One region of the Pantoea dispersa genome, then DNA from elsewhere that is predicted to be linked to it. Evidence: predicted binding sites of a transcription regulator. Region 1 holds the regulator's gene; each other region holds the start of a gene.

Region 1 (4,214 bases):
CCCCACTTTCAGTACCGTGACAGATTAATGGAAAAAGACCTTACCTTTTGCAAAAAAAGTGGATTAGAATTGCCCCGGTGCTGATCGTCGATCAGATTTTTCTAACTTTACCGCGGTCTGGCTTCCTGCCGACGGCTTAACCTGTAACCGGACTATGCGTTTACTGATTACGCTTTTCATACTGGCTTTTGCCCAACTGTTCTTTAATGTGGCGGCGGCTTCTCCGCATGCGCCGGTTAATGCCAGTTTGCAGAAAGCGGAGAAAAAGAACGCGCGTGAAGATGAGCGTCGCAAACGACGCCCGGTGAAAACCACCAGCAAAAAGTCACGCCTGACGTCGGTACAGAAGTTCAGGCTGAAAAAACAGCAGAAAAGCGAAACGGTACTTCAGCACACCACCCAGCGCAAATCCTCACTTAAGCTCAGTGCGAAAAAATATGGTCATCAGCGGCTGGCGAAAAAATCGCGTGACGTTGCCGTTGATGATGAAGTGCAGCAGCTGAGCGGCATTAAAATGAGCAAAGCCCACCGCCTGCGCTATCAAAAAGCACGTGAAACCGCGATGACGAAACTGATGGGCCAGCTGGGTAAACCGTATCAGTGGGGAGGCACCTCACCGCACACCGGTTTCGACTGCAGTGGTTTAGTGTGGTACGCCTACAAAGATCTGGTGAAGTTTAAATTTCCCCGTACCGCTAATGAGATGTATCACCTGCGCGACGCCGCGCCGATCAAGCGCGAGATGCTGGAGAAAGGCGATCTGGTGTTCTTCCGCATCAACAACCGCGGCACCGCCGACCATGTCGGGGTTTATCTGGGCAATGGTAAATTCATTCAGTCTCCGCGCACCGGGAAGGATATCCAGATTAGCGCGCTGGGCGAGGATTACTGGCAGAAGCATTACGTTGGCGCACGCCGTATGATGACGCCGAAAACCGTGCGCTAATCTCAGTGTTGCGCAACAAAAAAGCCGGTGGCTGTTCAGCAGCACCGGCTTTTTTATTAATGCAGAATGGCGGTAAAGCTAAAGGCAATAATCATCAGCAGAGCAGCGGCGGTGGTGGTCAATGCCAGTTTTAAATCGGTACTCATCACAACTCCTTAGTCACACAGTTTGCATGGTTAAATAATTTTCGCACAGTGATGGGCAAAAATCTCGTGTTATCCGCCCCGGCTTGCTAGAATCGCCGCCTTTCGTTGCGCAACAGATTTAGCGCATGCTGCATTGACAGCCTGCTGAAGGATGTTTCCCTGCCCGATTAAGCAGATTAGCCCTGATATTCAGGGCGCAAAACCATTAGCAGACGCAAACGTTTAACAATATACTTATCAGTAAGTTGCGATAAGCCCAGGAGTACCATTTTCATGGCAACCATTAAAGATGTGGCGAAACGCGCCGGGGTCTCAACCACCACGGTTTCGCATGTCATCAACAAAACGCGTTTCGTCGCGGAAGAGACGCGTAACGCCGTATGGGAAGCGATTAAAGCGCTGCACTATTCACCGAGCGCGGTGGCCCGCAGCCTAAAGGTGAATCACACCAAGACGCTGGGCCTGCTGGCGACCTCCAGCGAAGCGCCCTACTTCGCCGAAATTATTGAAGCCGTGGAGAATCACTGCTTTGAGCGTGGTTACACGCTGATTCTCGGCAACGCGCATAACGATCTGCAAAAACAGCGTGCCTATTTGTCAATGATGGCGCAAAAGCGCGTCGATGGCCTGCTGGTCATGTGCTCCGAATATCCCGACGATCTGCTGCAGATGCTGGAAGAGAACCGCAATATCCCGATGGTGGTCATGGACTGGGGCGAATCGCGCGGAGACTTTACCGATACCGTGCAGGACAATGCGTTCCACGGCGGTTACCTCGCCGGGCGATACCTGATTGAGCGCGGCCATCGCGATATCGGTGCTATCCCTGGCCAGATGGAGCGCAACACCGGTGGCGGTCGTCATGCGGGTTTTCTGCAGGCGATGCAGGAAGCGGGCATCAGCGTCCGTCCCGAGTGGATTGTGCAGGGTGACTTCGAACCGGAGTCAGGTTATCAGGCAATGCAGCAGATCCTGAACCAGAAACAGCGCCCGACGGCGGTATTCTGCGGCGGCGATATCATGGCGATGGGCGCGATTTGCGCGGCCGACGAGATGGGACTGCGCGTGCCGCAGGATATTTCGGTAATTGGCTATGACAATGTGCGCAACGCGCGCTACTTCACCCCGGCGCTGACAACCGTGCACCAGCCGAAAGCCCAGCTGGGGGAAAAGGCACTGGAGATGCTGCTGGACCGCATCACCAGCAAACGCGAAGAACCGCAGACCATTGAAGTGCAGCCCACGCTGATTGAGCGCCGCTCCGTGGCCGATGGCCCGTTCCGCGATTACCGCCGTTAAGCCGCCTTCTCGCTGAGCCACTCGTGGTTCAGCGTCTCCGCATCGCCCAGATATTCCAGCAACCACGCCAGCGCCGGTGACGCGCGCTGCTCAGACCAGCTGACGCAACACGGGCTGTCCGGAAACGGCTGCGGCAACGCCAGCTCCACCAGCGCGCCGCTGTCCAGCAGCGGGCGCGCCAGGTGGCCCGGCACCATGCCCACGCACAATCCGGCCTGCAGGCAATCCAGCCCGGTTTCCCACTCCGGCACCACCAGCCGCCGCTGGTTATCCAGCGTCCACGTCATGCGGCGCGGCAGCGCGCGCGACGTATCTTCCAGCACCAGCGACGGCCAGGCGCGCAGGGTTTCGTCGTCCAGCTGCGGACTGTGAGCCAGCGCATGCTGCGGACTCACCACGCAGCGCCAGTTGAGCGCGCCCATATCCTGAAAGGCGAAGCGGCCGCCGACCGGAATAGCCTGGGTGGCACCAATCGCCACATCGACACGACCATCAGCCAGTGCGTCCCACACGCCGTTAAATACTTCGTAGCTGATGATCAGCTCCATATCGGGGAAATGACGGTAAAAATCCTTTACCAGCTGGCGGGTGCGCTGCGGTTTGACGATGCAATCTACCGCGATACTGAGCTGACCGCGCCAGCCGTTGGCCAGCTGCTGACACTGACGGCGCGTGGCCAGCATTTTTTTGATAACAGAACGCCCTTCACGCACAAAATGCTCGCCTGCTGCCGTCAGCACCACTTCGCGATGCTGCCGCTCAAACAGCGGTACCGCCAGCCAGCCTTCCAGCTGGCGCACGGTATAGCTGATGGCAGAGGGCACGCGGTGCAACTCCTGCGCCGCCGCGCTAAAACTGCCGGTGCGCGCTACCGCGTCCACCACCTCAAGTGCATATTCCGACCACATAGTTTTCCCATCAAAAATTTTAACAGCACCCTGCAAATATTAGCGTTTCACAAAGCCCGCTGCACCCTTTTACACTCCCCGCCGTTCAACCTGCCGAATGAGAAAAACCATGCTGTCATCCAAAGGATTTCTGCCTTACCTTGCCGTGCTGAGCATGCTCGGCTTTCTGGCCACCGATATGTATTTACCCGCCTTCGGCGCCATGCAGCGCGACTTTGCTTCCGCACCGGGCACCATCAGCGCCAGCCTGAGCCTGTTTCTGGGCGGCTTTGCCTGTGCGCAGGTGCTGTGGGGCGTGCTGTCGGACCGCTTCGGCCGCAAGCCGATTTTACTGGCTGGCCTGAGCGTGTTTGCGCTGAGCTGTCTCGCCATGCTGTGGGTGACTAACGTCTGGCTGATGCTGGCGCTGCGCTTTGTGCAGGCGGTAGGCGTGTGCGCCGCAGCGGTGAGCTGGCAGGCGCTGGTGGTTGATCGCTATCCGCAGGCCAAAGCCAACAAAGTGTTTGCCACGATTATGCCGCTGGTGGCGCTGTCGCCGGCGCTGGCACCGCTGCTCGGTGCCTGGCTGATGGCCCATTTTCACTGGCGCGCCATCTTCCTCGCGCTCACGCTGGTGACGCTGGTGCTGCTGTTCGGCACGCTGAAGCTGACCAGCGCGCCGCGTGCGCGCCACGACAGCGCGCCACAGCCGGGCTGGCTGACGCTGCTGGCGACGCGTGTTTACAGCGGTAACGTACTGATTTATGCCGCCTGCTCCGCCAGTTTCTTCGCCTGGCTGACCGGCTCGCCGTTTATCCTCGCCGCCGCGGGTCTGAGCCCGGCGGACATTGGCCTGAGCTATATTCCGCAGACCATCGCCTTCCTGCTGGGCGGATTTGGCTGTCGCGCACTGCTGAATCGCTTTCAGGGTGCGCA
Region 2 (4,214 bases), 1.5 Mb from region 1:
TCACGCAGGTAAGCCAGCGCCGGTTCCACCTCGGTGAAGTTCTGGTATTCCGCCGTCGGGATCTGCTGGCGGGCAAGGAAATCTTTGGTGAAGGCTTTTGAGCCCTCCAGCTGCGCGGCCGCCTGCGTCGGGCCAAAGATTTTCAGGCCGGCAGCGCGAAACGCATCGACTACGCCAATCACCAGCGGCGCTTCCGGCCCGACGATGGTCAGGTCGATGTTTTCCTGCTGCGCAAACGCCAGCAGTGCCGGAATATCGGTGGCGCTGATGGCCACGTTCTGCAGGGCCGGCTCCAGCGCGGTACCGGCGTTGCCTGGCGCAACAAATACGGTTTCTGCCAGCGGCGACTGTGCTGCTTTCCACGCCAGCGCGTGTTCACGTCCACCATTACCAATCACTAAAATTTTCATCGTTACGGCTCCAGGCTATTAATGGCGGAAATGACGCATGTCGGTGAAGATCATCGCGATGCCATGCTCGTCGGCGGCAGCAATCACTTCATCATCACGGATGGAACCGCCTGGCTGGATCACACAGGTGATGCCCACTGCTGCTGCGGCATCAATGCCATCGCGGAACGGGAAGAAGGCGTCGGAAGCCATGGCGGAACCCTTCACCTCCAGTCCTTCGTCAGCGGCTTTGATGCCGGCAATTTTGGCAGAGTAAACGCGGCTCATCTGGCCCGCGCCAATACCGATCGTCATGTTGTCGCGTGCATACACAATGGCGTTGGATTTAACGAATTTCGCCACTTTCCAGCAGAACAACGCGTCACGCAGTTCCTGTTCGGTCGGCTGACGTTGGCTGACAACGCGCAGCTGGCTGGCATCGACCATACCGAGATCGCGATCCTGAACCAGCAGGCCACCGTTGACGCGTTTGAAGTCGAGACCGGCCACGCGGCTCTGCCACTGACCGCACACCAGAACGCGGACGTTCTGTTTGGCTGCGGTCACGCGCAGTGCCGCTTCACTGGCCGATGGCGCAATAATGACTTCCACGAACTGACGGCTGATGATCGCCTGCGCGGTCGCTTCATCCAGCTCACGGTTAAAGGCGATGATGCCGCCGAATGCCGAGGTCGGATCGGTTTTATAAGCGCGCTCATAGGCAGCAAGAATTGAATCGCCTGCGGCGACGCCGCATGGGTTAGCGTGCTTGACGATAACGCAGGCTGGCTCGCTGAACTCCTTGACGCACTCCAGTGCCGCATCGGTATCGGCAATATTGTTGTAGGACAGCGCCTTGCCCTGCAGCTGCTGTGCGGTGGCGACCGACGCTTCGCTGACTTGCTCTTCAATATAGAAAGCAGCGTCCTGATGGCTGTTCTCGCCGTAACGCATATCCTGCTTTTTAATAAAGTTGAGGTTCAGGGTGCGCGGGAAGCGGCCCGCCGGCGCAGAGCTTTCGCCGTGATAGGCCGGTACCAGGCTGCCAAAGTAGTTGGCAATCATGCTGTCGTAAGCGGCGGTGTGTTCAAAGGCTTTGATGGCCAGATCGAAACGGGTTTCCAGCGTCAGGGAGTTTTCGTTGGCATCGAGCTCCGCGATGATCGCGTCGTAGTCACTGCTCTTCACCACGATCGCCACGTCTTTGTGGTTCTTGGCTGCCGAGCGCACCATGGTGGGACCGCCGATATCAATGTTCTCAACGGCATCTTCCAGGCTGCAGTCGGCTTTCGCCACGGTCTGGGCAAAGGGATAGAGGTTCACCACCACCATGTCGATAGGATTGATGGCGTGCTCGGCCATGATGGCATCATCGGTACCGCGACGGCCCAGAATGCCACCGTGCACTTTGGGGTGCAGCGTTTTGACGCGTCCATCCATCATTTCCGGGAAACCGGTGTAGTCAGAAACTTCCGTGACGGGCAGGCCGGCATCTGCCAGCAGGCGCGCGGTGCCACCTGTGGAGAGCAGCTCAACACCACGATGGGAGAGGGCCTGAGCAAATTCGAGGATACCGGCTTTGTCAGAGACACTGAGCAGAGCGCGGCGTACAGGACGACGTTGTTGCATGGTGGTTTTATCCCTTGGCTTTGTTTCGCGTAAATAAGAGCGTTACATCAGGCTTAACTTTCTCTCTCTATATATAGAAGAGAACATTTACCTCAGGTAACGCCCCAAAAGGGGCATCCTTGACGTCGCGGGGCATTGTAGCGAAAACGTTTGCGCGATGCTCGCCTAAATTTATTACCGGCTGCAGATGTGGATAACTTTGTGTGTAACCGGGTATAAGGCGGGGTTTTGCTGTGGAATGCAGCGAACGATTGTTTTTATTGAATTTAGCGGTTGCGCGTGCCGAACAACTCCCTATAATGCGCCTCCATCGACACGGCACAACGACTTACGGAATGCGGTGTAGAGAGGAAGCTTCGTTAAGAACTTCCGCCGGAGAAAAACGCTGAAAAAAGTGTTTGACTCTGAAGGAGGAAAGCGTAATATACGCCACCTCGCGACAGCAGGCCGAACGCCGCGTCGCACCGCTCTTTAACAATTTATCAGACAATCTGTGTGGGCACTCGCAGGATTGATATCAGCGTCTCCGGACGTAAAAAATATCAAGTCTTTGCTGAGTGAACACGTAATTCATTACGAAGTTTAATTCACAGAGCATCGCTGCACTGGTTGCAGCAAATCAAACTTTAAATTGAAGAGTTTGATCATGGCTCAGATTGAACGCTGGCGGCAGGCCTAACACATGCAAGTCGAACGGCAGCACAGAAGAGCTTGCTCTTTGGGTGGCGAGTGGCGGACGGGTGAGTAATGTCTGGGAAACTGCCCGATGGAGGGGGATAACTACTGGAAACGGTAGCTAATACCGCATAACGTCGCGAGACCAAAGTGGGGGACCTTCGGGCCTCACACCATCGGATGTGCCCAGATGGGATTAGCTAGTAGGTGGGGTAATGGCTCACCTAGGCGACGATCCCTAGCTGGTCTGAGAGGATGACCAGCCACACTGGAACTGAGACACGGTCCAGACTCCTACGGGAGGCAGCAGTGGGGAATATTGCACAATGGGCGCAAGCCTGATGCAGCCATGCCGCGTGTATGAAGAAGGCCTTCGGGTTGTAAAGTACTTTCAGCGGGGAGGAAGGCGGTGAGGTTAATAACCTTGCCGATTGACGTTACCCGCAGAAGAAGCACCGGCTAACTCCGTGCCAGCAGCCGCGGTAATACGGAGGGTGCAAGCGTTAATCGGAATTACTGGGCGTAAAGCGCACGCAGGCGGTCTGTTAAGTCAGATGTGAAATCCCCGGGCTTAACCTGGGAACTGCATTTGAAACTGGCAGGCTTGAGTCTCGTAGAGGGGGGTAGAATTCCAGGTGTAGCGGTGAAATGCGTAGAGATCTGGAGGAATACCGGTGGCGAAGGCGGCCCCCTGGACGAAGACTGACGCTCAGGTGCGAAAGCGTGGGGAGCAAACAGGATTAGATACCCTGGTAGTCCACGCCGTAAACGATGTCGACTTGGAGGTTGTGCCCTTGAGGCGTGGCTTCCGGAGCTAACGCGTTAAGTCGACCGCCTGGGGAGTACGGCCGCAAGGTTAAAACTCAAATGAATTGACGGGGGCCCGCACAAGCGGTGGAGCATGTGGTTTAATTCGATGCAACGCGAAGAACCTTACCTGGCCTTGACATCCAGAGAACTTAGCAGAGATGCTTTGGTGCCTTCGGGAACTCTGAGACAGGTGCTGCATGGCTGTCGTCAGCTCGTGTTGTGAAATGTTGGGTTAAGTCCCGCAACGAGCGCAACCCTTATCCTTTGTTGCCAGCGGCTCGGCCGGGAACTCAAAGGAGACTGCCGGTGATAAACCGGAGGAAGGTGGGGATGACGTCAAGTCATCATGGCCCTTACGGCCAGGGCTACACACGTGCTACAATGGCGCATACAAAGAGAAGCGACCTCGCGAGAGCAAGCGGACCTCATAAAGTGCGTCGTAGTCCGGATTGGAGTCTGCAACTCGACTCCATGAAGTCGGAATCGCTAGTAATCGTAGATCAGAATGCTACGGTGAATACGTTCCCGGGCCTTGTACACACCGCCCGTCACACCATGGGAGTGGGTTGCAAAAGAAGTAGGTAGCTTAACCTTCGGGAGGGCGCTTACCACTTTGTGATTCATGACTGGGGTGAAGTCGTAACAAGGTAACCGTAGGGGAACCTGCGGTTGGATCACCTCCTTACCTGAAGATACCTTCCCGCGAAGTGC
Region 3 (4,214 bases), 1.1 Mb from region 1:
TCCTCCGCAGAGATGAACCGGGCTTCCCTGCCCGTAGGATCCTTTAAAGCTCGCGTTTTTCTTCCGCGTCCAGCACCACCTCTTCCGGACGTAACAGACTGATTACGCGGAAAATCAGCGCCAGGCCAACGCCGACGATGGTGGCCAGCGCCATGCCCTTCAGCTCGGCGGCGCCCACGTGCACCTTCGCGCCACTGACGCCAATGATCAGGATCACCGAGGTAAGGATCAGGTTCTGCGCTTTGTTGTAGTCGACTTTGGATTCAATCAGCACGCGAATACCGGAAGCGCCGATCACGCCATACAGCAGCAGCGACACCCCGCCCATCACCGGTACCGGGATCGCCTGAATCGCAGCCGCCAGTTTACCGACGCAGGAGAGCAGAATGGCGAAGATCGCCGCACCGCCGATCACCCAGGTGCTATAAACGCGGGTGATCGCCATGACGCCAATGTTTTCACCATAGGTGGTATTCGGCGTGGAACCAAAGAAGCCGGAGATCATGGTCGACAGGCCGTTGGCGAACATCGAGCGATGCAGGCCGGGATCGCGAATCAGATCCTTCTTCACGATGTTGGCGGTGACCACCAAATGGCCCACGTGCTCGGCAATCACCACCAGCGCTGCGGGCAGGATGGTCAGCATCGCGGCCCACTCAAAGCGCGGCGTATAGAAGGTCGGCAGCGCAAACCACGGCGCGTTTTCCACCGCGCTCCAGTCAACGATACCCATGGCCGACGACAGCGCGTAACCAACCAGCACGCCAATCAGGATCGGGATAATGGCGAAGAAGCCACGGAACAGCACCGAGCCAAACACCGTCACCGCCAGCGTCACCAGCGAAATAATGATGGTTTTACTGTCCGCTGTGGTGCCGTCAGCGGGCAGCAGCCCGGCCATATTCGCCGCCACGCCAGCCAGTTCGAGACCGATAACCGCCACGATGGCCCCCATCGCCGCCGGTGGAAACATGACATCGAGCCAGCCGGTGCCGGCCTTCTTCACAATCAGCGCCACGATGCAAAACAGCGCGCCGCACAGGATAAAGCCGCCGAGCGCCACTTCATAACCGAGCGGCAGCAGCAGCAGCACCGGCGAGATAAAGGCAAAGCTGGAGCCAAGATAGGCCGGGATTTTGCCTTTACAGATAAACAGATACAGCAGCGTGCCGACGCCGTTGAACAGCAGCACGGTCGCCGGGTTGATGTGGAACAGAATCGGCACCAGCACGGTGGCACCGAACATGGCGAACAGGTGCTGCAGGCTGAGCGGAATGGTTTGCAACAGTGGCGGGCGTTCACTAACGCCAATGGCTCTGCGAGTCATCATTTATCCCCTATACGTTTATTTTTATGCTCGTTCGTCAACGCCGCACCTTATCGTAGTGGCGCAATTGATTGCGCCTTGTCCGGATGGGCACCATAGCTTGCCCGGCATCAGCGCGATAAATCGCGCCGCTACAAAATGTGCATCCTGTCGATACGGTGTCTGACTGAACGGTATTTTTGCCAAAAAAAAGCCGACTCTCTGGCCGGCTGGTTTATTTATTTGGTTCCGAAAATCTTGTCGCCGGCGTCGCCGAGGCCCGGGATAATGTATCCCTTCTCGTTCAGGCCCTGATCGATTGACGCGGTGTACAGCTCAACGTCCGGATGCGCTTTCTCCAGCGCGGCAATGCCTTCCGGCGCGGCCACCAGCACCAGCACTTTAATGCTGTTGCAGCCGGCTTTCTTCAGCAGATCGATGGTGGCGATCATCGAGCCGCCGGTCGCCAGCATCGGGTCAACCACCAGCGCCATACGCTCTTCGATGTTTGACACCAGCTTCTGGAAGTAAGGCACCGGCTCCAGCGTCTCTTCGTCACGGTAAACGCCCACCACGCTGATGCGCGCGCTCGGTACGTGTTCCAGCACACCTTCCATCATGCCAAGACCAGCACGCAGAATCGGGACGACGGTAATTTTTTTGCCTTTGATTTGATCGACGTCGACCGGACCGTTCCAGCCTTCAATGGTCACGCGCTCGGTTTCGAGATCGGCGGTGGCTTCATAGGTCAGTAAGCTGCCCACTTCCGAGGCCAGCTCGCGGAAGCGCTTGGTGCTGATATCATGCTCACGCATCAGGCCCAGTTTATGTTTGACCAGCGGGTGTCTGACTTCCACGATCTTCATGATTATTCTCCCGGAATTGAGTTGAGCTAAAAAAAAATCGCCGGATTATACCGCCTTTTTACCGCCGCGCCACCGGTGATTGGTCAGGTAACGTGCACAAATCGCCTGAGAATAAGGATTAGCGAAAAATCAGCACGCTGCAAAGGTGCCCTGAGATGGGACTCGCAAACGTTTGCCTGCGCTGGTAGAATTGCCGCGCTTAATTTTTGCCACCAACCGCAATCGCGTGGGGATTCCGCAGTGACCGACAAAACCTCTCTCAGCTACAAAGACGCCGGTGTTGATATTGATGCTGGTAACGATCTGGTTGACCGTATTAAAGGCGTAGTAAAGAAAACCCGCCGCCCGGAAGTGATGGGTGGACTGGGTGGCTTTGGCGCGCTGTGTGCGCTGCCGCAGAAATACCGCGAGCCGGTGCTGGTCTCCGGAACTGATGGCGTCGGCACCAAGCTGCGTCTGGCGATGGATCTCAAACGCCACGACAGCATCGGCATCGATCTGGTCGCGATGTGCGTGAACGATCTGGTGGTACAGGGCGCTGAGCCGCTGTTCTTCCTCGACTATTACGCCACCGGCAAGCTGGATGTGGATACCGCCTCCGCGGTGATCACCGGTATCGCCGAAGGCTGTCTGCAGTCGGGCTGTGCGCTGGTCGGCGGTGAAACCGCTGAGATGCCGGGCATGTATCACGGCGAAGATTACGACGTGGCCGGTTTCTGCGTCGGCGTGGTGGAAAAGTCCGAGATCATCGACGGCAGCAAAGTGCAGGATGGCGACGTGCTGATCGCGCTGGGCTCCAGCGGTCCGCACTCTAACGGCTACTCGCTGGTGCGTAAAATTCTTGAAGTCAGTCAGACCGATCCCACCACTAAACAGCTGGAAGGCAAACCGCTGGCCGATCACCTGCTGGCACCGACCCGCATCTACGTGAAAAATATCCTCAGCCTGATTGAGCAGGTGGACGTGCACGCCATTGCCCACCTGACCGGCGGCGGCTTCTGGGAAAACATTCCGCGCGTACTGCCGGATAACACCCAGGCGGTGATTGACGAGAAAAGCTGGCAGTGGCCGGCGGTATTCAGCTGGCTGCAGCAGGCCGGTAACGTCAGCCGTCACGAGATGTACCGCACCTTTAACTGCGGCGTGGGCATGGTGATTGCGCTGAGCCCGGCCGACGCCGACAAAGCGGTACAGCTAATGACCGCGGCTGGCGAGCAGGCGTGGAAAATTGGCGTAATTAACGCGTCTGATGCCGAAGAGCGTGTGGTTATTAACCCATGAAGAAACTGGTTGTACTGATCTCCGGCAACGGCAGCAATCTTCAGTCCATCCTCGACGCCTGCGAGAGCGGGCGTATCAACGGCAGCGTGGCTGCCGTTTTCAGTAATAAAGCCTCGGCCTATGGTCTGACGCGTGCACAGCAGGCCAGCGTGCCTGCTCACGCGCTGTCCGCGCAGGATTTCACCGATCGCGACGCCTTTGACCGCCAGCTGATGCAGCAGATCGACGCTTATGCGCCGGATCTGGTGGTGCTGGCCGGTTATATGCGCATTCTGAGCCCGGCGTTTGTCGCGCACTATCACGATCGTCTGCTGAATATTCATCCATCGCTGCTGCCGAAATATCCCGGTTTGCATACGCATCGCCAGGCGCTGGCGAACGGGGACGCGGAACACGGTACGTCGGTGCATTTTGTGACTGACGAGCTGGACGGTGGACCGATCATTCTGCAGGCGCGCGTGCCGGTATTTGCTGACGATGACGAAGCTGAGATCAGCGCCCGCGTGCAGCATCAGGAGCACGCGATTTACCCGCTGGTGATCAGCTGGTTTGTCGAAGGTCGCTTGCAGATGCGCGCGGGCAAAGCGTGGTTGGATGGCGAACCGCTGCCGCCGGAAGGTTATGCGCACGATTGATTGACCTTTACGCCGTGCGCTTGCAGGAATTGCGCAATAAATTGCGCCGCTACGGGGCTGTGCCGGGTTTTATTACTGCATGATTTCTTTGCACATTTCGTAGCGGCGCGATTCTTCGCGCTAACC

What was found. Region 1 encodes PurR, which represses purine synthesis genes. Its sites were predicted from a motif close to CANGCAAACGTTTGCNTG; they were not measured.
Region 2: a site for PurR is predicted at 2,158-2,175, ahead of purH (bifunctional phosphoribosylaminoimidazolecarboxamide formyltransferase/IMP cyclohydrolase). Genes of this name have one in related genera too.
Region 3: a site for PurR is predicted at 2,334-2,351, ahead of purM (phosphoribosylformylglycinamidine cyclo-ligase). Genes of this name have one in related genera too.

Annotation. Positions count from the first base shown of each region.
Region 1 is NZ_CP082346.1:2,235,867-2,240,080, forward strand. Features, by position in the region: gene K7H94_RS10325 (C40 family peptidase) at 155-946, shown strand; gene cydH (cytochrome bd-I oxidase subunit CydH) at 1,003-1,092, opposite strand; gene purR (HTH-type transcriptional repressor PurR) at 1,366-2,391, shown strand; gene punR (DNA-binding transcriptional activator PunR) at 2,388-3,299, opposite strand; gene punC (purine nucleoside transporter PunC) at 3,409-4,214, shown strand, end outside.
Region 2 is NZ_CP082346.1:3,688,070-3,692,283, reverse strand. Features, by position in the region: gene purD (phosphoribosylamine--glycine ligase) at 1-410, opposite strand, end outside; gene purH (bifunctional phosphoribosylaminoimidazolecarboxamide formyltransferase/IMP cyclohydrolase) at 429-2,018, opposite strand; rRNA gene K7H94_RS17225 (16S ribosomal RNA) at 2,647-4,188, shown strand.
Region 3 is NZ_CP082346.1:1,148,783-1,152,996, reverse strand. Features, by position in the region: gene uraA (uracil permease) at 44-1,327, opposite strand; gene upp (uracil phosphoribosyltransferase) at 1,546-2,172, opposite strand; gene purM (phosphoribosylformylglycinamidine cyclo-ligase) at 2,413-3,453, shown strand; gene purN (phosphoribosylglycinamide formyltransferase) at 3,450-4,088, shown strand.